2 linked regions of the Cellulophaga sp. L1A9 genome follow. The protein of the gene in region 1 binds, or shares a complex with, the protein of each later gene. Links are inferred from orthologs where the notes say so. Each region holds a gene or a part of one and is shown in the gene's direction. Other genes may lie near its edges.

What was found.
Region 2: the proteins of accC (region 1) and accD are in contact, whole or in part, in a solved structure (PDB 8UXZ), measured with the Escherichia coli proteins. The link is inferred for Cellulophaga sp. L1A9 from one-to-one orthologs.

Annotation. Positions count from the first base shown.
Region 1 is NZ_CP047027.1:1,713,606-1,724,588, reverse strand. Bases 4,799-7,790 are described here. They hold accC (acetyl-CoA carboxylase biotin carboxylase subunit), read left to right. Parts: upstream 4,799-5,615; coding sequence 5,616-6,965; downstream 6,966-7,790. Other genes in these bases: GQR94_RS07340 (SUMF1/EgtB/PvdO family nonheme iron enzyme), read right to left, coding at 7,039-7,790; accB (acetyl-CoA carboxylase biotin carboxyl carrier protein), read left to right, coding at 5,043-5,525; GQR94_RS07355 (beta-ketoacyl-ACP synthase III), read left to right, coding at 4,799-5,010. Outside these bases: GQR94_RS07385 (acyltransferase family protein), read left to right, coding at 1-945; GQR94_RS07380 (putative signal transducing protein), read left to right, coding at 993-1,235; GQR94_RS07375 (riboflavin synthase), read right to left, coding at 1,232-1,822; 4-hydroxythreonine-4-phosphate dehydrogenase PdxA, read left to right, coding at 1,881-2,936; GQR94_RS07365 (DUF177 domain-containing protein), read left to right, coding at 3,095-3,631; rpmF (50S ribosomal protein L32), read left to right, coding at 3,641-3,838; more of GQR94_RS07355, read left to right, coding at 4,012-4,798; more of GQR94_RS07340, read right to left, coding at 7,791-7,863; GQR94_RS07335 (glycoside hydrolase family 11 protein), read right to left, coding at 7,927-8,709; GQR94_RS07330 (hypothetical protein), read left to right, coding at 9,181-9,867; GQR94_RS07325 (DUF1573 domain-containing protein), read left to right, coding at 9,894-10,983. UniProt on the Escherichia coli protein: This protein is a component of the acetyl coenzyme A carboxylase complex; first, biotin carboxylase catalyzes the carboxylation of the carrier protein and then the transcarboxylase transfers the carboxyl group to form malonyl-CoA.
Region 2 is NZ_CP047027.1:2,761,086-2,771,952, reverse strand. Bases 2,718-5,593 are described here. They hold accD (acetyl-CoA carboxylase, carboxyltransferase subunit beta), read left to right. Parts: upstream 2,718-3,654; coding sequence 3,655-4,533; downstream 4,534-5,593. Other genes in these bases: GQR94_RS12030 (hypothetical protein), read right to left, coding at 4,695-5,453; fbaA (class II fructose-bisphosphate aldolase), read left to right, coding at 2,718-3,602. In the rest of the region: GQR94_RS12045 (BamA/TamA family outer membrane protein), read left to right, coding at 1-2,389; more of fbaA, read left to right, coding at 2,535-2,717; rpsO (30S ribosomal protein S15), read left to right, coding at 5,717-5,986; GQR94_RS12020 (polyribonucleotide nucleotidyltransferase), read left to right, coding at 6,217-8,451; GQR94_RS12015 (hypothetical protein), read right to left, coding at 8,530-9,636; GQR94_RS12010 (tetratricopeptide repeat protein), read left to right, coding at 9,814-10,867.

The DNA of each region.
Region 1 (10,983 bases):
TTTCCTTTTTTCTTATTTATTGTCGGTACCTCTATTGTGTTTGCGTACAGCACTAAAAAAGTTACGGCGAGCACCTATAAAAAAATTATAAGTAGGAGTCTTAAATTAATAGGGTTAGGCTTGTTCTTAGGGGCTTTTACCTTAAGTTTTCCATTTGTAAAAGATTTTTCTGAAATTCGTTTTCCGGGTGTGTTGCAAAGAATTGGGCTTGTGTTTTTTGTTACCTCTATTTTATTTCTAAATCTTAATTGGAAACAATTGATAGGAGTTACCGTGTTTATACTTGTTGGGTATTGGGTGGCTATGGGTTTTATTCCTGTAAACGGAATAGCTTCTACCTTTGATAGGGCTCCAAATAACCTGACAAATTATATCGATTTAAATGTTTTAGGGAGCCACATGTGGAAAGATGACTATGATCCGGAAGGCTTGTTGAGTACCATACCTGCAATTGCCAGTTGTCTTCTAGGTGTTTTTACAGGAAAAATTTTACTTTCAAAGCAACAAAACAAAACGACAATAATATTGGGTTTAGGAGTGATGTTGCTGATTGTGGGACATGCATGGCATTTTATTTTTCCAATAAATAAAGCGTTGTGGTCTAGTAGTTTTGTATTGGTAACCGCTGGTTGGGCCAATTTAATTTTAGCCTTAATTTATTATAGTACAGATGTGAAAAAAGTGCAATTTGGAACTATTTTCAAATATGCAGGGGCAAATGCTATTACCGTTTTTTTCTTATCTAGTTTTATTGGTAAGTTATTTGGTTTAATTAAGGTAGGTGAGGATCGTGTTTCAATACATTCTTGGCTCTTCAATACCTTGTATGTTCATGATTTTTTACCCATGCAGCTTTCGTCATTACTTTATGCTATTACCGTAATGAGTTGCTATTTATTATTAGCTTTTGTACTTTATAAAAGACAAATTTTTATTAAAGTTTAGTGGCTATCCATAAGATTATTGTAGTTTTAATTTAAACAAGAAATATTATGATCGATAGTGAAAAATACACTAAAATATATAGTGGTACTCAAGTAGCAGTTATTCTTTTAAAAGGCCTATTTGAAGAAGCAAACATTCCGTTTATTGAAAAAAACGAACAGAATTCTGGCGTGATTGCCGGTTTTGTCGGGGGCACAGAATCTACAATATCCTTATCTGTATTAGAGAAAGACAAGGATAAAGCAGAGGGTATTGTTGCGGAATACAAGAATGGTGTCGCTAAAAATTAAATCCTATTAGCCATTAATTTAGCTACATATTTTCCAATGACATCAAATTCAAGGTTAACAATAGTTCCTTTTTTATAGGTTTTAAAACGAGTATGCTCGTAGGTGTAAGGGATAATAGCAACGCTAAAGGTGTTGTTGCCTGAATTTACGACAGTTAAACTGGTTCCGTCAATAGTGATGGAGCCTTTTTCTATCGTAGGGTTATTTAAGGTAGCATCATACTCAAAAGTAAATAACCAGCTTCCGTCTTTTTCTTCCACGTTTATACAGGTTCCAATTTGGTCTACGTGTCCTTGAACAATATGGCCATCTAAACGGGATCCTAGAATCATAGCACGTTCTAAATTTACCTTATCCCCAACATTTAATTGGTCTAAATTTGTTTTTTGTAAGGTTTCATCAATAGCTGTTACGGTGTAAGAATCGCCTTTTACAGCTACAACGGTTAAACAAACACCATTATGAGATACACTTTGGTCAATTTTAAGATCTGGAGTAATTGTAGACTTCACAGTAATGTGTAAATTAGTGTCTTCTTTCTGTAAAGTCTTTACTTCTCCTAAAGTTTCAATTATTCCTGTAAACATGTGTCGTTTTAATTAACTAGTTTTGTGGTGTAAAATTACTATAAACCCATAAGATATCATGGAGGAAAGACAAAAAATTAAAGTAGGGGTTTCTATTGGCGATTTAAATGGAATAGGTTGTGAGGTCGTATTGAAAACTTTTGAAGATACTCGAATGTTAGATTTCTGCACTCCTGTGATTTTTGCATCAAATAAAACAATATCATATCAAAAATCTGAACTAAATATAGAGATTAACTATCATGGGGTGCAAGAGGCGTCTAAGGCCTTAGATGGTAAAATCAATGTCGTTAATGTATGGCGCGAAATTCCGAATATTAAATTTGGAGAGGCCACTAAAGAGGCTGGAGATTTTGCTATCAAATCATTGAAAGCTGCAGTGCAAGCATTGAAAGAAGGAGCAATAGATGTTTTGGTAACGGCTCCAATAAATAAAAGCAATATACAGGCTGATGATTTTAATTTTCCAGGACATACAGATTTTCTTGCACAAGAGTTGGAAGGAGAAAGTTTAATGTTCATGATCACAGACGATTTAAAAGTAGGGTTGCTTACAGATCATATTGCGGTAAAAGATGTTGCGACGGCTATTACGCCAGAATTAATTAAAAGTAAAGTAGCTACCATAGAAAATTCTTTGAAAATGGATTTTGGTATCTCTAAGCCAAAAATTGCAATATTGGGGATTAACCCGCATAGTGGAGATAATGGCATTATAGGGAAAGAAGATGATGATACCTTAAAGCCAGCAATACACGAGCTTTCAGAGGCCGGTCATTTGGTTTTTGGCCCTTATGCAGCAGATAGCTTTTTTGGTTCTGATGGTTACAAGAAATTTGATGCTATTTTAGCAGCATACCACGATCAAGGTTTAATTCCGTTTAAAACGATATCGTTTGGAAAAGGAGTAAATTATACTGCGGGCTTAAATAAAGTGCGTACTTCTCCAGATCATGGAACTGCATATGAAATTGCAGGAAAAGGAAAGGCAGATCATAGCTCTTTTGAGGAAGCTGTTTTTAAGGCGATAGAAATTTTTAGAAATAGAAAAGAATATAGCGAGCTAACGGCAAATCCACTTAAAAAGTCAAGATTAAAACGAGAATTTAGATAAATAAGTTGGGCGAGAAATAATTTTTAGCTGATTATAGTAGTAAATACAGCCTCTAAACGCTATTTTACAAAATAAGCTAAAAAGTTGGGTTTTAGTAAAATAATAGTATCTTTGCACCCGCCTTTACGTGGCAGGAGCACTAATAATAAGTGTCAAACATGAAGAAGCATAAAGAGTTTGTGATTCCTTTTTCAGGATTGAAGCAGGGAAGACACGAATTTAATTTTGAAATAGAGAATACGTTCTTTGAATCTTTTGAATATGATGAGTTTAATAACGCTGCTATTCAATTAGAAGTGATATTAAATAGATCTAGTACGATGTTAGAGTTAGAGATAGCTGCGACGGGTACAGTAAACGTTTATTGTGATGTTACCAATGAGCCTTATGACCAACCTATAGAAGCTGATTTAGAGCTGCTAGTTAAGTTTGGTGAAGAGTTTAATGATGACAATGATGAAATTCTGATTCTCCCACACGGGGATTTTCAGGTAGATATTTCACAATATGTTTATGAAATGATCGTTTTAGCTGTGCCGCTTAAAAAAGTACATCCTGGAGTTGAGGATGGCACTTTAAAGTCAGCAACATTAGAAAAGCTAGAAAAATTACATCCAAAGGAAGTAAAAGAAAATAAAAATAAAGAAACGGATCCTCGTTGGGATTCATTAAAAAAGTTATTAACGGATAAATAAGTTTTAAAAATGGCGCATCCAAAACGGAAGATTTCCAGAACAAGAAGAGATAAAAGAAGAACACATTATAAGGCTGTTGCCCCTACTCTTGCAAAAGATCCAACAACTGGAGAAATGCATTTGTACCACAGAGCACACTGGCATGAAGGTAAATTATATTACAGAGGCCAAGTTTTAATTGATAATACAGAAGAAGCAGTTGCTTAATTAACTTCTGATGAAAGTATATGGACTCCCACTTGTAAAAGTTGGGAGTTTTTTTATGACAGCAATTCAAATTTTTAAAAACAAGAGTTTTTAAGATAAAAAGTCGCAAAAATTGACTATTTTTCACCAAATTTGTTGCTTTTTTAAAGATTTAAGCACAAAAACGTTTCTAAATGACTAAACTATCAGCGGCCATCACGGCGGTAGGGGGCTATGTCCCTGAGTTCGTAATGACGAATAAAATGTTGGAAGAACTAGTAGATACTAATGATGAATGGATCACTACTAGAACAGGTATTAAAGAAAGAAGAGTACTTAAAAAAGAAGGAGTTGGTACGTCATATATGGCTATTAAAGCTGCGGAAGATTTAATAAAAAAGAGGGGTATAGACCCTAGTGAAATAGATCTAGTACTAGTGGGTACGGCAACACCGGATACTTTAGTGGCGTCAACAGCTGCATTTGTAGCCTCAGAAATAGGTGCTACTAATGCGTTTGCATTTGATTTGCTAGCGGCATGTTCAAGTTTCTTGTTTGGAATGTCTACGGCTGCAGGTTTTATAGAATCTGGAAAGTATAAGAAAGTACTTTTAATAGGGGCAGATAAAATGTCGTCTATTATTGATTATGAAGACAGAACTACGTGTATTATTTTTGGAGATGGAGCAGGTGCTGCACTTTTTGAGCCCAATGAAGAAGGTTTAGGAATGCAAGATGAGTATTTGCGCTCTGATGGTAATGGAAGAGAATATTTAAGTATGAATGGTGGTGGGTCTATAATGCCGGCCACTGAAGAGTCTGTAAAGAATAAACAACACTATATTTTTCAAGACGGGAAAACAGTATTTAAATTTGCCGTGTCTAAAATGGCAGACGCAGCAGCTGAAATCATGGAACGTAATTCATTAACACATGATGATGTTTCTTGGTTGGTACCACATCAAGCCAATAAGCGTATTATTGATGCCACAGCCAATAGAATGGGCTTGGATCATGATAGAGTGATGATGAATATTCAAAAGTATGGCAATACGACATCGGCAACTTTACCGCTTTTATTATACGATTACGAAAAGCAATTAAAAAAAGGGGACAACTTAGTTTTTGCTGCTTTCGGAGGAGGATTCACTTGGGGATCTATATATTTAAAATGGGCATATAACTCAAAATAACAATATCAACTATTATATTAAACTAGAATTCGATGGATATTAAAGAAATTCAAAGCTTGATTAAATTTGTAGCCAAATCTGGTGCTAGCGAGGTTAAATTAGAGATGGAAGACATCAAAATAACGATCCGCACTGGGGCAGCTGGTTTAGAACCAACTACATATGTTCAACAAATACCAATGGCACAAAATCAAATGATGCCAGCCGCACCTGCTAAGGAAGATGCTACTTCAGTAGAAATTGCAGCCAAAGCAGAGGTTAATGATGATGATAAATATATTACCATCAAGTCTCCAATTATTGGTACATTCTATAGAAAAGCATCACCAGAAAAACCTGTTTTTGTTGAAGTAGGGAGTACAATAAACAAAGGAGATGTACTTTGTGTTATTGAAGCAATGAAATTATTCAATGATATTGAATCTGAGGTTTCAGGTAAAATCGTTAAAGTATTAGTAGACGATTCTTCACCAGTGGAATTTGATCAACCATTATTTTTGGTAGATCCATCATAAGAAATTTTAGATACTTAAATTTTAAATGGTTGTCTTCAACCATTTAAAATCCATTTAAAATTTAGGATTCAACATATAAAATTTCAAAAGATGTTTAAAAAAATATTAATTGCAAATAGAGGAGAGATTGCACTGCGCATTATCAGGACTTGTCGTGAAATGGGGATCAAAACTGTTGCAGTCTATTCTAAAGCAGATGAAGAAAGTCTGCATGTACGTTTTGCAGATGAAGCAGTATGTATTGGCCCAGCACCTAGTAGTGAGTCATATTTAAAAATACCTAATATTATAGCGGCAGCAGAAATTACAAATGCTGATGCTATTCATCCAGGATATGGGTTTTTGTCTGAAAATTCTAAATTTTCAAGAATTTGTGCAGAACACGATATTAAATTTATTGGTGCCTCTGGGGATCAAATAGATAAAATGGGTGATAAAGCTACTGCAAAACTAACAATGAAAGAAGCTGGAGTACCTTGTGTACCTGGTTCTGATGGCTTATTAAAAGATGTTGCAGATGCCAAGAAGATTGCTAAAAAAATGGGATATCCCGTTATGATTAAAGCAACCGCTGGTGGTGGTGGAAAAGGAATGCGTGCTGTTTGGAGTGAAGATAAATTAGAAGATCTTTACAATAGTGCTGTTCAAGAAGCTAAAGCTGCATTTGGTAATGGTGGTATGTACATGGAGAAACTTATTGAAGAACCACGTCATATTGAAATTCAAATTGTGGGTGATCAATACGGTAAAGCATGTCATTTATCCGAAAGAGATTGCTCTATCCAAAGACGCCATCAAAAACTTACCGAAGAAACACCTTCTCCTTTTATGACAGATAAGTTGCGAGAAGAAATGGGAGCAGCGGCGGTAAAAGCAGCAGAATATATAAAATATGAAGGCGCAGGTACTATAGAATTTTTGGTAGATAAACACCGTAACTTCTATTTTATGGAGATGAATACACGTATTCAGGTAGAACATCCAATTACAGAGCAGGTAATAGATTACGATCTTATTCGTGAGCAAATTCTTGTAGCTGCAGGTGTGCCAATCTCAGGTAAGAACTATTTGCCAAAGTTACATTCAATTGAATGTAGAATTAATGCAGAAGATCCCTACCATGATTTTCGCCCTTCACCAGGAAAAATAACAACATTACATACTCCTGGAGGTCACGGTATTCGTTTAGATACGCACGTATATAGCGGGTATACTATACCCTCAAATTACGATTCTATGATCGCAAAATTAATAACTACGGCTCAAACAAGAGAAGAGGCTATTAATAAAATGAAGCGTGCTTTAGATGAATTTGTAATTGAAGGTGTAAAAACAACCATACCTTTTCATAGACAATTAATGGATCATCCAGATTATTTGGCGGGGAATTACACCACCAAATTCATGGAAGACTTTAAAATGGATCCTCCTAAGGAATAAATAGTATAAAAAACTCCGGCATATAGCCGGAGTTTTTGTTTTGTAAGTACTATAAAAAGCTCAAGCGAAAATTTTAGTCTTTGTTTCTACATATTCTAAAGCCTTGATCCATAGCTTTTCTTTTGGCTTCATTATAACCTCTGTGAGCTACTTTAGCATAATCATCTATGTTGATCCATCCGCCACCTCTTTGTGTTCGGTATGTTCCTTTAGAGATATGTTCCGTTACATGCCATTCTTCACACCATTCCATTACATTGCCTGTCATATCATAAAAACCCAGTTCATTAGGTTTTTTTAAGCCCACAGGTTTAGTAGAGCAATGATTGTGTTGCATACTTCTGTAATTCCAGTTTCCAGAAAGAATAGTATCGCCAGTATTTTTCCAAGTCCAGGCGACACTGTCAATTACATCACTACCGCTATATGTAAAACTTTTGCTTAGCTGCCCACCTCCAGCAGCATACTCCCATTCTACCTCTGTTGGCAATCTGTAACCGCTCGCTTTTCTATTTATACGAATATCTCCCTCTAAAGTGTCTTTAGTAGTATCAATATCATAATAAGGAATTAAGCCTTCTTTTTTGCTTCTTTTATTGCAATACCTGATACAATCATACCAAGTAACCATTTCAACAGGTAAACTGTCACCTATAGTATTGGAAGGGTTTTTGGGCATAATTTCATTCCATTCTTTTTGTGTAATTTCATATTTACCCATATAAAAGTCAAGAACTTTGCCTTTAATTCCATACAACTGAGAATTCTTATTTTTCATCATTCCTCCTTCTACAAAAATAAAATTAGCGGGAGTAAGAGGTTCTACCTTCTTTTCTGCGCAGGAGCTATTTAAAAGAAGTGTTGAAATAAATAAGAAGTATACTGTAGATTTTTTCATTTAAAAAAGCAGGATTAAGTGTAGGCGAACTAAAATTGTTGCGGGCACTTTTATAGATTTAGTTTACCAGATTGTTGCATTTATTTTACCCCAGTTTCCATTACCGTCATTTTGACTTGCATTGTAGTTAAAGCTTTCAATACCAAAAACTTGGTACCAACCCCAGTTATTTAAACTGCCTTCGTTACCATAGGTGCCCCAGTGTTCAGCATGTTTTTGGAAGCTAATCCTCTGATCTACATTTAAAGCAATACTATTTGGGTTTTTGTTTTCAGAAATAAATTGCTTGAACTTTTTATCACCTTCTACAGAGGGTCCGTCTCTATCTTGAACTAAAAATCTGTAATTTTTGTTATTTACAGTAAAGTCCTGATTTTTATTTACTCCAGGAATTCCATTTCCCTTTTTCTTATCAACAATATAATATTCAATTAATTCGCCAGAGGTAGCTTTTGCCCAACCATAAGCTCCAACAAATTTGTAAGAACCTTCTAGGGTTCCAATGTTGTAATTAATGACTCTATTCCATTGCCCATATTCCCAGCCTTTACCACCAACAATATCTTGGTTGTTCTTATATTCTATTTCAAAGTTACCAGGATACGTTTGTGCACCAGAGAAATTTAATTTACCCCAGCCGCCTTCTTTATAGATGGTCCACCAATATCCACCATTAAGTGTTGTTGCATCGGTGCGATTATCGCCAACGAAAAAGGCTTGCGTCGCAGAAAATTTTAATACGTCTAGTTCCTCAAGGTTACTGGCAGTGTCAGGATCTTCTGTAGAACAGTTTACAAGGAGAATTCCTCCTAGTAAAAAAGTAAACATTTTTAGTTTTTTCATCATGTAATAATTTAGGTTTATTGTTATTATTAATACAATTATTTAAACCTCTAGGCGTTGATTTTCAAATAATTATACTCAAACTTACTGCTTGCTTTAGTATGGCTCTGTAAGTATTGAGTCATTATCTGCAAATCTTGAAGCATGAAATAAGGCCTGAGAAAATATGCAACATAAGATGTTGTAAGTGGTTGTTTAATTTGTAGGAGTTAGTGATTGGTGCTCATAAATTCAATAGATTATAGTTGTTATTTGAGCAATTTTTTTAAGCGCTATTTCTTAAGGACAACTATTTTTTCGCTATTTCGGAATTTCAAACCAGCTTTTTACGTCTTTTAAAATTCACGGTATTCAGGGTATTTCGTTTTTGTTTTATGTTATTTCTTTGTACAGTAATCTGAAAATTAAAAAATAGTTTACACAATTTGTAACATAATTAGAAGTTTACATACTTAACTAGTATTACATATGCATATGATTAGAAAAACTACATTCTATTTTATTCTATTTTTTTCAATGCTACTTTTTACAAGCTGTTTTGAAGTTTTGGAAGAGATAAATCTAAATGCTGATGGCAGTGGTACTATGTTGGTTACTTTTAATCTGAGTAGAAGTAAAAGTAAAATAGCATCGGTAATGTTATTAGATAGTGTAAATGGTTATAAAGTTCCTTCTAAGGATGATATTAACTTAGCCTTGAAAGATGCTGAGAATCATTTAAAAACCATAAATGGTATTACAAATATTAAAAAGACTACAGATTACGAAAATTATATTTTCACACTTTCCTGTAATTTTGATAAGGTGGCAAGTTTAGATGCTGTTTTTCAGGATCTAATAAAACAACAGAACAAAAAAGAAAAAACGAATTTCAATACTACTAATTTCTCATACAATACAGCTACAAATAATTTTCAGCGTTATTTTTCTTATGATGCCAAGATAAAAAAAACGTTTTATAGACTTAAAGGAGAAGATCGGAAAATATTTAATGATGCAACCTTTACGAGTATTTACCGCTTTAAAAATGAAATTAAAAGCAGCTCTAATGGGAATGCAAAAATAGCCCCAAACAAAAAAGCAGTTTTTTTAAAAATAGATGCAATGTCTCTTATTTTAGGAGAAAAAAGTGTGGCAAATACAATACAATTATCTAAATAGTTCAACCATAATAAATACCCTTTTCAATGAAAAAAGTATTACTTTTTACAACTCTTTGCTTTGCTACATTAGTAGTTTCTGCGCAAGATTTAATATCAAAAGTGCCAAAGAATGCAAGTGTTGTTATAGCTCTTAAAGGAAGAAATATTACCGATTTAGTTTCCGTTTCAGAATTTGAAAATTCTAAAATGGGAAAGATGTTTATAAAGGAATTGTCAAGAAAAACCGACGGTTCTGTAACTGATTTAGAAACACTGGGAATTGATTTGTCTGCAAATTTCTATTACTTTATGGAGACAGAAGAAGGTGTTTTTACACATAGCTTTCTAGTTCCACTAAAAGATAAACGCGGTTTTTTTAGTCTTTTATCAGAAAGTGATAAAGAAAAAATTCAATATGAAGGTGGTCTTTCATATATGGTAGAGAGTTATGATAACATGGTAACCATGTGGAATGACGATACCTTATTAATTACAATCGCTCAGGAGGAAAGTAATTATGACGATGTGTATGGTTATGATGATTACGATTATACTGTAGAAGCGGTAGAAGAGGCTGCAGATGCAGTGGCAGGTTATTACCCTATATTGAGTTTTGATGAATCTACCTATAATTTTGGGACGATTAAAGAAGGCGATGTGGTAGAACATACGTTTAATTTTACGAATACAGGAGATTCAGCTTTAGTAATCACAGATGCAAAAGCAAGTTGTGGATGTACCGTTCCTAGCTTTTCTTCAGAAGAAATTGCACCAGGGGAGTCAGGAACTATTTTGGTTAAGTTTGATAGTTCTAATAAGAGTGGCAGCCAAAGTAAAACAGTGACTATTACGTCTAATACAGAAAATGAAGTAGAAAGATTGTATATCGAAGGTACTATCACAGAAGATGGTGTTGCAGAAGTTGAAGAGGTTGCAGAAATTATAGAAGATATTTATGTAGATGAAATAGAAGAAACTGTAATAGAATCTACCGAATATGATGATTCTAGTTATTACAATGATGATTACTATGAGGAGCAAGATAGAAAGCGTGAAATAAGAGCAGCTAAGAGAGCAGCTGATAGACTAGTATCTTTAGCTTCTATTATTGAAAAAGCAAAGAAAATAATGAAAG
Region 2 (10,867 bases), 1.0 Mb from region 1 along the record:
GGGATACCCTTTGCGCTTAAACCTGTACAATTTAGCAAAACAAAATCCAGATTCTTCCTACCAAGCTTGGCTTCACAAAAAAGACAAACGCGAGGAAAGGTGGCGCAAACTTATTTCACAAAAACAACTAGACAGCCTTGGCGAATCTTTCATGGTCAAAGGGTATAGCGAGTGGTTTAAAAAAATAGGAGAAGCTCCTGTTATTATAGATACAGCAAAGACCACCAAATCTTTAAAACGGATAAAAGCGTATTACGGCAATAGAGGCTATTTTAATGCCACAGGAAACTTTACGATAGACAGCACTAAAAGAAAGAAAAAAGCGGCCATTACTTACGACTTACAATTAGGTAAACCCTTTATGATTGACTCTACGTATAGCGTCATCGCGTCGCCTGCAATAGATTCTATATACCAACTTAATAAGACAACATCTGCTGTAAAAAACAAAACTCAATTTGATCTTTCTAACTTTACACAAGAAAGAGAACGATTAACAGAGTTATTTAGAAATAAAGGGGTTTATAATTTTCAAGAGAGTTCTATTAGTTATGACATCATTACAGACACCATAGCAGCAAAAGACGATCAAGAAATGATTATTGCTTTAAATATTGACAATTTAAAAACAAGAGGGGACTCTACTAAAACAGCATACAAAGTTTATAAATTTAGTAAAGTAAATATTTTTGCAGATCATCTCTTTGCAAACAATCCTAAAGAACTAGACTCTGTAAATTTTAAAGGCTTTACCATTTATTATAAGGATAAACTCAACTACAAACCCAAAGCCCTTACCGATGCAATTTTCATGGAAAAAGATAGCGTCTACAGAGATATTAATAGATTACGTACTTACAGGCAAATAAATAACTTAAATAACTTCAAGTATCCTAACATTGAAATCATAGCAGATAGCAGCAATGCATCATTAGCATCTAACATTTATTTAACCGCGCGTGATAAGTATTCCTTGAGTTTTGATACCGATGTTAGCAGATCAAACATTCAAGACTTTGGTATATCCTTCACCCCAGCGTTGAATATTAGAAACCTATTTAAAGGAGCAGAAAATCTAAGCATTTCAGCCACTGCAAATATTGGCGCATCAAGCGATCCTAATGTATCAGACCGTCAGTTTTTTAATGTACAAGATTTTGGTGGTGATATTGCATTAGATTTTCCACGTATCTGGTTCCCGTTTATCGATACCAAAAAAATTATACCTTATTACATGCTTCCAAAAACTAGAATCTCCATTGGAACGAGTTTTCAGCAGAATATTGGTTTAGACAAGCAAACATTAAATAGTGTTTTGGGGTATAGTTGGTCTCCTAACACACAATTAAAACACAACATTGAACTTCTTAACATTCAATATGTGAAAAATGTAAATATTGATCGGTATTTCTATGTTTATCAAAGCTCTTTTTCTAGATTAAACACTATTGCTGATCAAGATATCTATGAAACAGACACCAATTTATCGCAAAATTATGAACCTGTAGGTGAAGATGGTGATTTTAGACTTACTATACCTGAGGGAACTACTGGTTTTACAAAAGCAATACTGGACGAGGAAGTAACCTCATCAAGCGATGATTACGAAGAGGTACGTAGTATTGAAGAAAGGCGCGAACGTTTAACGCAAAACAATTTAATATTTGCCACCAACTATACGTTTTCAAAAAACAATCAAACGAGTTTAACAGACAATAGCTTTCATCAATTTAAATTTAAAATAGAAGGCGCTGGTAATTTACTATCCCTTGCAGCTACCGGCATTCCTTTTAACGAAGATGAAGATGGCAACAAGCTTGTATTTAGTGTTCCTTACTCACAATATTTAAAAACAGAATTTGACTATATTAAACATTGGGATTTATCTGAATCTAAAGTTTTAGCTTTTAGAAGCTTTATGGGTATCGCTATTCCTTACGGCAACTCTAATAGCATTCCGTTTTCCCGTAGTTATTTCGCTGGTGGTTCTTATGACAACCGCGCTTGGAGCCCTTATACATTAGGACCTGGAAAAACGGATAATTTAAATGATTTTAATGAAGCGAATTTCAAATTAGCGTTTAACCTTGAATACCGATTTCCTATCGCTGGAAATATAAAAGGAGGTCTGTTTGCAGATGCAGGTAATATATGGAACGTTTATGATAACGTTGAAAATACCGATGCCACGTTTAACGGAATAAGCTCCTTGCAGGACATTGCATTAGGGACAGGTTTTGGTATCCGTTATGATTTTACTTACTTTGTTTTTAGAGTAGATTTAGGTTTTAAAACATACAATCCCGCTGAAGAACTATCAAAAAGATGGTTTAGAGACTATAATTTCGCAAATTCTGTGTTACAAATCGGTATTAATTATCCATTTTAAAATACAGGTATAACAACTAAAACGTTATCGCGAGAGAATAAGAACCTCAGCACACTGTTTGAAGATAAAAAGGAGACACTCTCTTAAATATTTTATTACTTTTGTTATTCAATATTTCAATTACTAATTCAAGAAAATAATAATTATGGCTCATAATATAAAACCAGGCGTTGCAACTGGAGACCAAGTACAAGAAATTTTCGACTACGCAAAAGAAAAAGGATTTGCTTTACCAGCAGTAAATGTTATTGGTTCAGATACTATTAATGCAGTTCTTGAAACGGCAGCAAGTTTAAACGCACCTGTTATCATTCAATTTTCAAACGGTGGTGCTCAATTTAATGCAGGAAAAGGCTTATCAAACGACGGTCAAAAAGCAGCTATACAAGGTGCAATTGCAGGAGCTAAACATATACATCAATTAGCAGAGGCATATGGTGCTGTTGTAATTTTACACACGGATCATTGCGCTAAAAAACTATTACCTTGGATCGACGGTCTTTTAGATGCTAGTGAACAACATTATAAAGAAACTGGAAAATCTCTTTTCAGCTCTCACATGATTGATTTATCTGAAGAGCCTCTTGAAGAAAATATTGCTATCTGTAAAGAATACCTTACTAGAATGGCAAAAATGGAAATGACTTTAGAGATTGAATTAGGGATTACTGGTGGTGAAGAAGATGGTGTTGATAATTCTGATGTAGATGATTCTAAACTATATACACAACCAGAAGAAGTAGCTTATGCTTATGAAGAATTATCAAAAGTAAGTCCTAGATTTACAATTGCTGCTGCATTTGGTAATGTCCATGGAGTATACAAGCCAGGGAACGTAAAATTAACTCCGAAAATTTTAAAAAATTCTCAGGAATACATCACTAAAAAATATAACGTAGAGCACAACCATATTGATTTTGTTTTTCATGGTGGTTCAGGATCTACAGTTGAAGAAATTAGAGAAGGAATTAGTTACGGTGTTATAAAAATGAATATTGATACAGATTTACAATATGCATTCTTAGAAGGTATTCGTGATTACATCCAAGATAAAAAAGACTACTTGCAAGCACAAATTGGAAACCCTAATGGTGCTGATGAGCCTAACAAGAAATTTTACGATCCAAGAGTATGGTTACGTGAAGGCGAAAAAACATTTGTTACGCGTTTGAAAAAAGCATTTGCTGATTTAAATAACGAAAACACGCTATAGTGTACAGTTTAACTAACTCAAAATAATATCCGTTTAACTAAATATTCAATGTATGTCGTCTTGGTTTAAAAGAAAAGAAAAAGGAATACAAACTGCAACGGAGCAAAAAAAAGATACCCCAAAAGGGTTATGGTACAAATCACCCACTGGTAAAATAGTTGAAGCTGATGAATTAGCTAAAAACTTTTATGTAAGCCCAGAAGATGATTACCATGTAAGAATAGGAAGTAAAGAGTATTTTGAAATTTTATTTGACGACAATAAGTTTAAAGAAATTGACAGCAAATTAACGTCTAAAGACCCTTTAAAATTCGAGGATACTAAAAAATACGCAGACCGTTTAAAAGCAGCACAAGCAAAAACAGGTCTAAATGACGCTGTTAGAACCGGTATCGGTAAATCTTTCGGGAAAGATGTTGTCGTTTGCTGTATGGATTTCGCTTTTATTGGCGGATCTATGGGAAGCGTTGTTGGAGAAAAAATTGCACGTGGTATTGATTATGCTATCAAAAAGAAATTACCATTTGTAATGATTTCAAAATCTGGTGGTGCACGTATGATGGAAGCAGCACTTTCATTAATGCAATTAGCAAAAACATCTGCTAAACTAGCACAGTTAGCAGAAGCCGGTTTACCTTACATTTCATTATGTACAGATCCTACCACTGGTGGAACTACCGCTTCTTATGCAATGCTTGGTGATATTAATATTTCTGAGCCAGGTGCTTTAATTGGTTTTGCAGGCCCAAGAGTTGTTAAAGAAGCTACAGGAAAAGAATTGCCTGAAGGTTTCCAAACTGCCGAATTTGTAATGGAACATGGCTTTTTAGACTTTATCGTTCACAGAAAAAATTTGAAAAAGAAAATTAATCTGTATATCGATTTAATTCAAAACAACCCAGTTCGCAAAGAAGAGTTGAAATCTGCTTAAAAAAAATATCGCTATTTGTAATGATTTATTACAAATAGCGATTACTTTTTATAACGCAAAAATGCTCGCTCACTACACGTCTTAAGCTTTTTTGTAGCCATACTTTAGCACATTAGCAGTACTCAATTTTGCAAAACATCTTTGATGTAAAACTAAATTTATCACTCCTGCGCTCTATTAATTTCAAAAACACCTACAACCTCTTTTGACTTAGAATTAGGTTTTTTTTGATACTCATAAACTTCTAATTCTCTATAACCCTTTGTTGCTAAGATTAAATCTTTCTTTGAAAGCCTAAACACTTCTTTAAGACCAAAGGTATAAGTACTATATTTTTTGTCTTTCAAAAACTCAAAACCTACGGAGTCTCTTGAAATATAATTTACGCTATAATCTATTTTACTTGATGAAGAAAAATGTGACGGTTTATAGTTCACAAAATAACCATTTTCATCAGTAACTTTATCAAGGTAAATAGTTTTAAACGTATACAAATCATTTATTTGAGGATTCTTCACTAATTCCTTTTTTAAATCCACACGATTATTTTTCACAATATCTCCTTGAACTTCATCTATAATTTTATCTACACTTAGATACACACCAAACATAAAAAACACCAAGAAGGGTAACGTAATCAATATCAATCCAAAATAACTCCAAATCGGAGTGCGTTGTTTGATTAACTTTAAATCAATTGCAGCGCGCATCGTTGACGTAGTTTCTGTAATTTGCTTGCCCGTATGACTATCTTTTATGATCCAAAATTTATCTACTGGAATTAACGGGACAAACCAAAAATGAAGTATTTTTTGAAAAATAATGAATGTCATGTTAGCATGCGCATCTTTTAATCCAACCTCTTTAGCTGTATAAGATTTAATCTTAAGAGAATACGTTCCAAATTTTACAATAAACATAACTTATTTTTATATTTAACGCTATATTCATCTATTCTAGTACTTTACTTCCTTCTGGTTTTAAAAATCAACTCAAAACACCCCTTATCCGTAAAGAAATATTCAAATCCGCATACATACACCAATAGCTTTGGAGGTTGATTACGATGATGATTTAAATTTTCTATTTTCTAGAATAAGATTGTCGTAAAATAATTCTATATTTGCAAGCTGATTGAAAAAATCAATCATATACATAAAAATCATTTAAAAATAATATTGGAATGTATTTAACAAAAGAAGGAAAAGCTGAGCTTTTCAAAAAACACGGTGGCGAAGAAAAAAACACTGGTTCTGCTGAAGGGCAAATTGCATTGTTTACACATCGTATTGAGCACTTAAGTCAACACTTAAGAACTAACCGTAAAGATTATAACACGGAACGCTCTCTAGTAATGTTAGTAGGTAAAAGAAGAAGCTTATTAGATTATTTAATTAAGAAAGATATTGTAAGATATCGTGAAATAATTAAAGAATTAGGCATTAGAAAATAATTTTCGAAGGGGGAAAGCTTAGCTTCCCCCTTTTTTAATACAACAAATTAGTTTTTGATGTATCTTTACAAAAAGTCCTTAACTAACAATTTAAGGCAGCAGACAAAAAGCTTGCATATAGTTTTTCATTGGTCACACCACTACAACAGCACAACAACTGTCCGTCTTATATAAAAGACAAAAAGATCAAAGTTTAACTAACTTGTAAAAACAAGTTGCAAATCAATTTTATGATTCCAAAAGTATTTAAAGAGGTTATTGACCTTGGGGACGGTAGAGAAATTTCTATCGAAACCGGAAAATTAGCAAAACAGGCACACGGTTCTGTTGTTGTTCAATCAGGAAACTGTATGTTATTATGTACTGTAGTTTCTAATTACAAACAAAGCGATGTGGACTTTCTTCCACTTACTGTAGATTACAGAGAAAAATTTGCTGCTGCAGGTCGTTACCCAGGTGGTTTCTTTAAAAGAGAAGCAAGACCAAGTGATGGAGAGGTATTAACAATGCGTCTAGTAGACCGTGTTTTACGTCCTTTATTCCCAAAAGATTACCATGCAGAAACACAAGTAATGATACAGTTAATGTCTCATGACGAAAATGTTATGCCTGAAGCTATGGCTGGTTTGGCTGCTTCTGCTGCAATCCAATTATCAGATTTCCCATTTGAATGCGCTATCTCTGAAGCTAGAGTTGGTCGTGTTAATGGCGAATTTGTAATTAACCCAACAAGAGCACAATTAGCAGAATCTGATTTAGAGATGATGATTGGTGCTTCTGCTGATTCCGTAATGATGGTTGAGGGTGAGATGGATGAAATTTCTGAAGAAGAAATGGCTGATGCTATCAAATTTGCTCACGAAGCTATTAAAGTACAAATTGCTGCACAATTACGTTTAGCTGAAGCTTTTGGAAAAAAAGAGGTTCGCGAGTACGCAACTGCTGAAGCAAATGAAGAATTAGAAAAAAGAATACACGATTTAGCTTACGATAAATGCTATGCTATTGCTAAGAAGGGAACTTCTAAAGCAGAACGTAGTGCTGCATTTGCTGAAGTAAAAGAAGAAGTAAAAGCCTCTTTTACAGAAGAAGAAATGGCAGAATTTGGTCACCTTGTAGGAGGTTACTATAGTAAAGCTGAAAAAGAAGCTGTTCGTGAATTAACATTAAGCGAAGGTTTACGTTTAGACGGTCGTAAGACTGATGAAATTAGACCAATCTGGTGTGAGATAGATTATTTACCATCTACACACGGTTCTGCTATTTTCACACGTGGGGAAACTCAAGCTTTAGCAACCGTAACTTTAGGTACTTCTAGAGATGCTAACAAAATAGATATGCCATCTCACGAAGGTGAAGAAAACTTCTATTTACATTATAACTTCCCTCCTTTTTGTACAGGTGAAGCTAGACCACTAAGAGGAACTTCTAGAAGAGAAGTTGGTCATGGTAACTTAGCACAACGTGGATTAAAAGGAATGATTCCTAGTGATTGTCCTTATACTGTACGTGTTGTATCTGAAGTATTAGAATCTAATGGTTCTTCTTCTATGGCAACTGTTTGTGCTGGTACAATGGCTTTAATGGATGCTGGTGTTAAAATGAAACGTCCTGTTTCTGGTATTGCTATGGGATTAATTTCTGATGGTGATCGTTACGCTGTATTGTCTGATATTTTAGGAGATGAAGATCACTTAGGAGATATGGACTTTAAAGTAACTGGTACTTCTGAAGGAATTACTGCTTGCCAAATGGATATTAAAATTAAAGGATTATCATACGAGATTTTAGTGAATGCACTAAAACAAGCGCGTGATGGTCGTTTACATATTTTAGGTAAAATTACTGATACGATTTCTGCTCCAGCTGAAGATGTTAAATCTCACGCTCCAAAAATGGTAACTAGACGTATTCCTAATGAATTCATTGGTGCTTTAATTGGCCCAGGTGGAAAAGTTATTCAGGAAATGCAGAAAGAAACTGGAACAACTATCGTTATTAACGAAGATCCAGTAACAGAAGAAGGTATTGTTGAGATTTTAGGTGTAGGACAAGAAGGTATTGATGCTGTTTTAGCAAAAATAGATTCTATTTTATTCAAGCCTGAACTTGGTAAATCTTACGAAGTGAAAGTAATAAAAATGTTAGATTTTGGTGCTGTAGTAGAATATGCTGAAGCTCCAGGAAACGAAGTTTTATTACATGTATCTGAACTAGCTTGGGAACGTACAGAAAATGTTTCTGACGTTGTTAATATGGGTGATGTTTTTGAAGTGAAGTATTTCGGTGTAGATCCTAAAACTCGTAAAGAGAAAGTATCACGTAAAGCTTTATTACCAAAACCAGAAGGGTATGTAGCGAGACCACCAAGAGATGACAAACGTTCTGGTGGACGTGACAATAGAGGTAGAGATAATCGTGGACGCGATGACAGAAAACCTAGAGAAGATAAAAAAGAAGATTAATTCTTTTAACGCTTTATAAGTACAAAACCTCATAGCTACAAAAGCTATGAGGTTTTTTTATTATAGGCACCTTTAAATTTATTTTATAGAGGCTGCATCAATGATATTACTAAAGTGCGCTCTTTCTCCCGTAGCCGTCCAAAAGTTATACGTACTCTCTGAACTAGGGATACCTTGCTTAAAAAAGTCTTCTAGAGACGTTACAACTTCCTCTTTTTTAGTATCATCTATAGCGTTTTCAGGGCTAATAATTACCGTTAATGCCGTAAATTCCTTTTGAGCATCTTCATAAGAAGGCACCCTTTTACCATTTGCAGCTATTAATTCTTGTGCTGTATATGTTTTTATCTCATCTGCTGTAAATTCACCCGCTCCATTACCTGCAACCGGATTTATAGCCACTTGAATAGATGCTAATTCATTTTCAGGAATTAATCCCATTAGATATAATTCTACATTACTATAAGGAATACTATTGCCTCCATTAGCAAAAGTCCCAAAAGATGTTCTTCCAGCAACCGTTCCTTTATACGTATTATCACCTAAATCTTCAAGAGCATCAAAACCTCCTAACTGCCCACCCGTACTCGCATAGCCCCAATGACCACTTACCGTTGTCGCTATAAAACCTTTGTTCGCCCATAAATGAGCAATTTCATGTAAAAAAGGTCCAGATTGAACAAATTCTGTTCTAGGCATAAAAATTACTCCGTTTAGCCTACCCCCAGATCCGAAACTAGAAGTAGCATCAAATACACTCCCACCAAGTCCTTGAATGCTATTTTTAGCAGGAGTATTAATACCATAAGCAGTATCCTCTGCTTTTACGGTTTCTACCGCAAGAATAACAATTAGATCATAATCATCATTGAAATGATTATATATTTCTTTGGTGATGTCACGAACATCTCCTTCTTCATTAATATACTTCTCATAGTCGGCCGCTGGAAGTGTGTAATTTACAAAAGCCTTGCTGGCATCAACGATAAGATTATCGGTCAAAAAAATAGTTCCAGCATCATCAACAGTATCATCCTCATTAGCTGTATCCCCATCTGCACCTATTTCTTCTTGGGCTACAGGTTCATCCATTACATTTTCCCCATCACTACTGCATGAAAAATTAAACAACACAACAAGCAAAATTGCTGATAAACGTGTAAAATAAAAATTTAGAACTCTCATAAAATAGTGTATAAATGATAATTTTGTTACGCTCAATTTTGAAAATCGAAGGACTATACCACAACGAGAACAGAACTATTTTATTTCTTCATTACGGAAATTAACCTAAAATAATATGGTCTCTTAATTTGGTTTGATAGGCTTTTTCTATATTGCATTAATTTCACAACCATAACAATGCATTACCAGCACCATAAAAGATTTATAAGCAGAAAAACATACCTCCTATTTGTATTTCTTATCATAGGAATACATATTTCTACAGCACAGACACAAGAAGAGGTAGCTAAACATCAGCAGATAGAAGTACTATTACAAACATCTAAAAAATTAGCTCAAACTGCCATAGACAGTTCTTTCTTCTATGTTGATAAAGCACTACAAACAGCAAAATTAATTGGCAATGACACTTTACTAGCAAAAGCCAATATACAGAAAAGTAGCCTCCATATTTTTAAAAAAGAATTCAGTAAATCAGACGCTCTTTTACAAGAAAACCTTAAAAAAGAACTTCCTAAACATTTAAAGGGATTAACACTACACAATCTTGGTACCATACAGTATTACAAACAAGACTTTGAAAAAGCACTAAGGCTTTATTTACAAGCTGCAAAAATTTTGGAGCAGACAAAAAACAACCAACAATTAGTAAGTACTTATTCTAATATTGGGGCAATAAATGCTTCTTTAAAAAATTATAAAAATGCACAACTCTATTTAGAAAGAGCATTAACACTGAGTGATTTTAACGAAGTAATAAAACTTCAAATTCTGGTGAATCTCTCCAATATTTATTACAGTCAAGAACTTTTTGAAAAATATAAAGCGTCAATTTTTCAGGCAGAAGAAATTGCACTAAAACATAATTCTAAAAACATCCTTGCCACCATTTATACCAATTTAGCCATGTTTTATACGGATGAAGGTTCTGATTATGACCTTGCGGCTACCTATGGTAAAAAAGCTATCGCCTTAAGAAAAGAGCTTAGCACCACTAACGCACTTAACATAACTTACAATAATGTTGGACATGCCTATCTCAAAAAAAAGGAATACCATAAAGCGATTAGCTATTTAGATAGCGCAAGCATCGGAGCAAAAGGAATTGTAAAATCATACATCTATAACAATCTTAAAGAATCTTACTTAGGTTTAGAGCAATACAAAACAGCGCTATATTATGCCGATTTAAAAGATGCCATTAAAGATTCTATTACCAATGAACAACAGA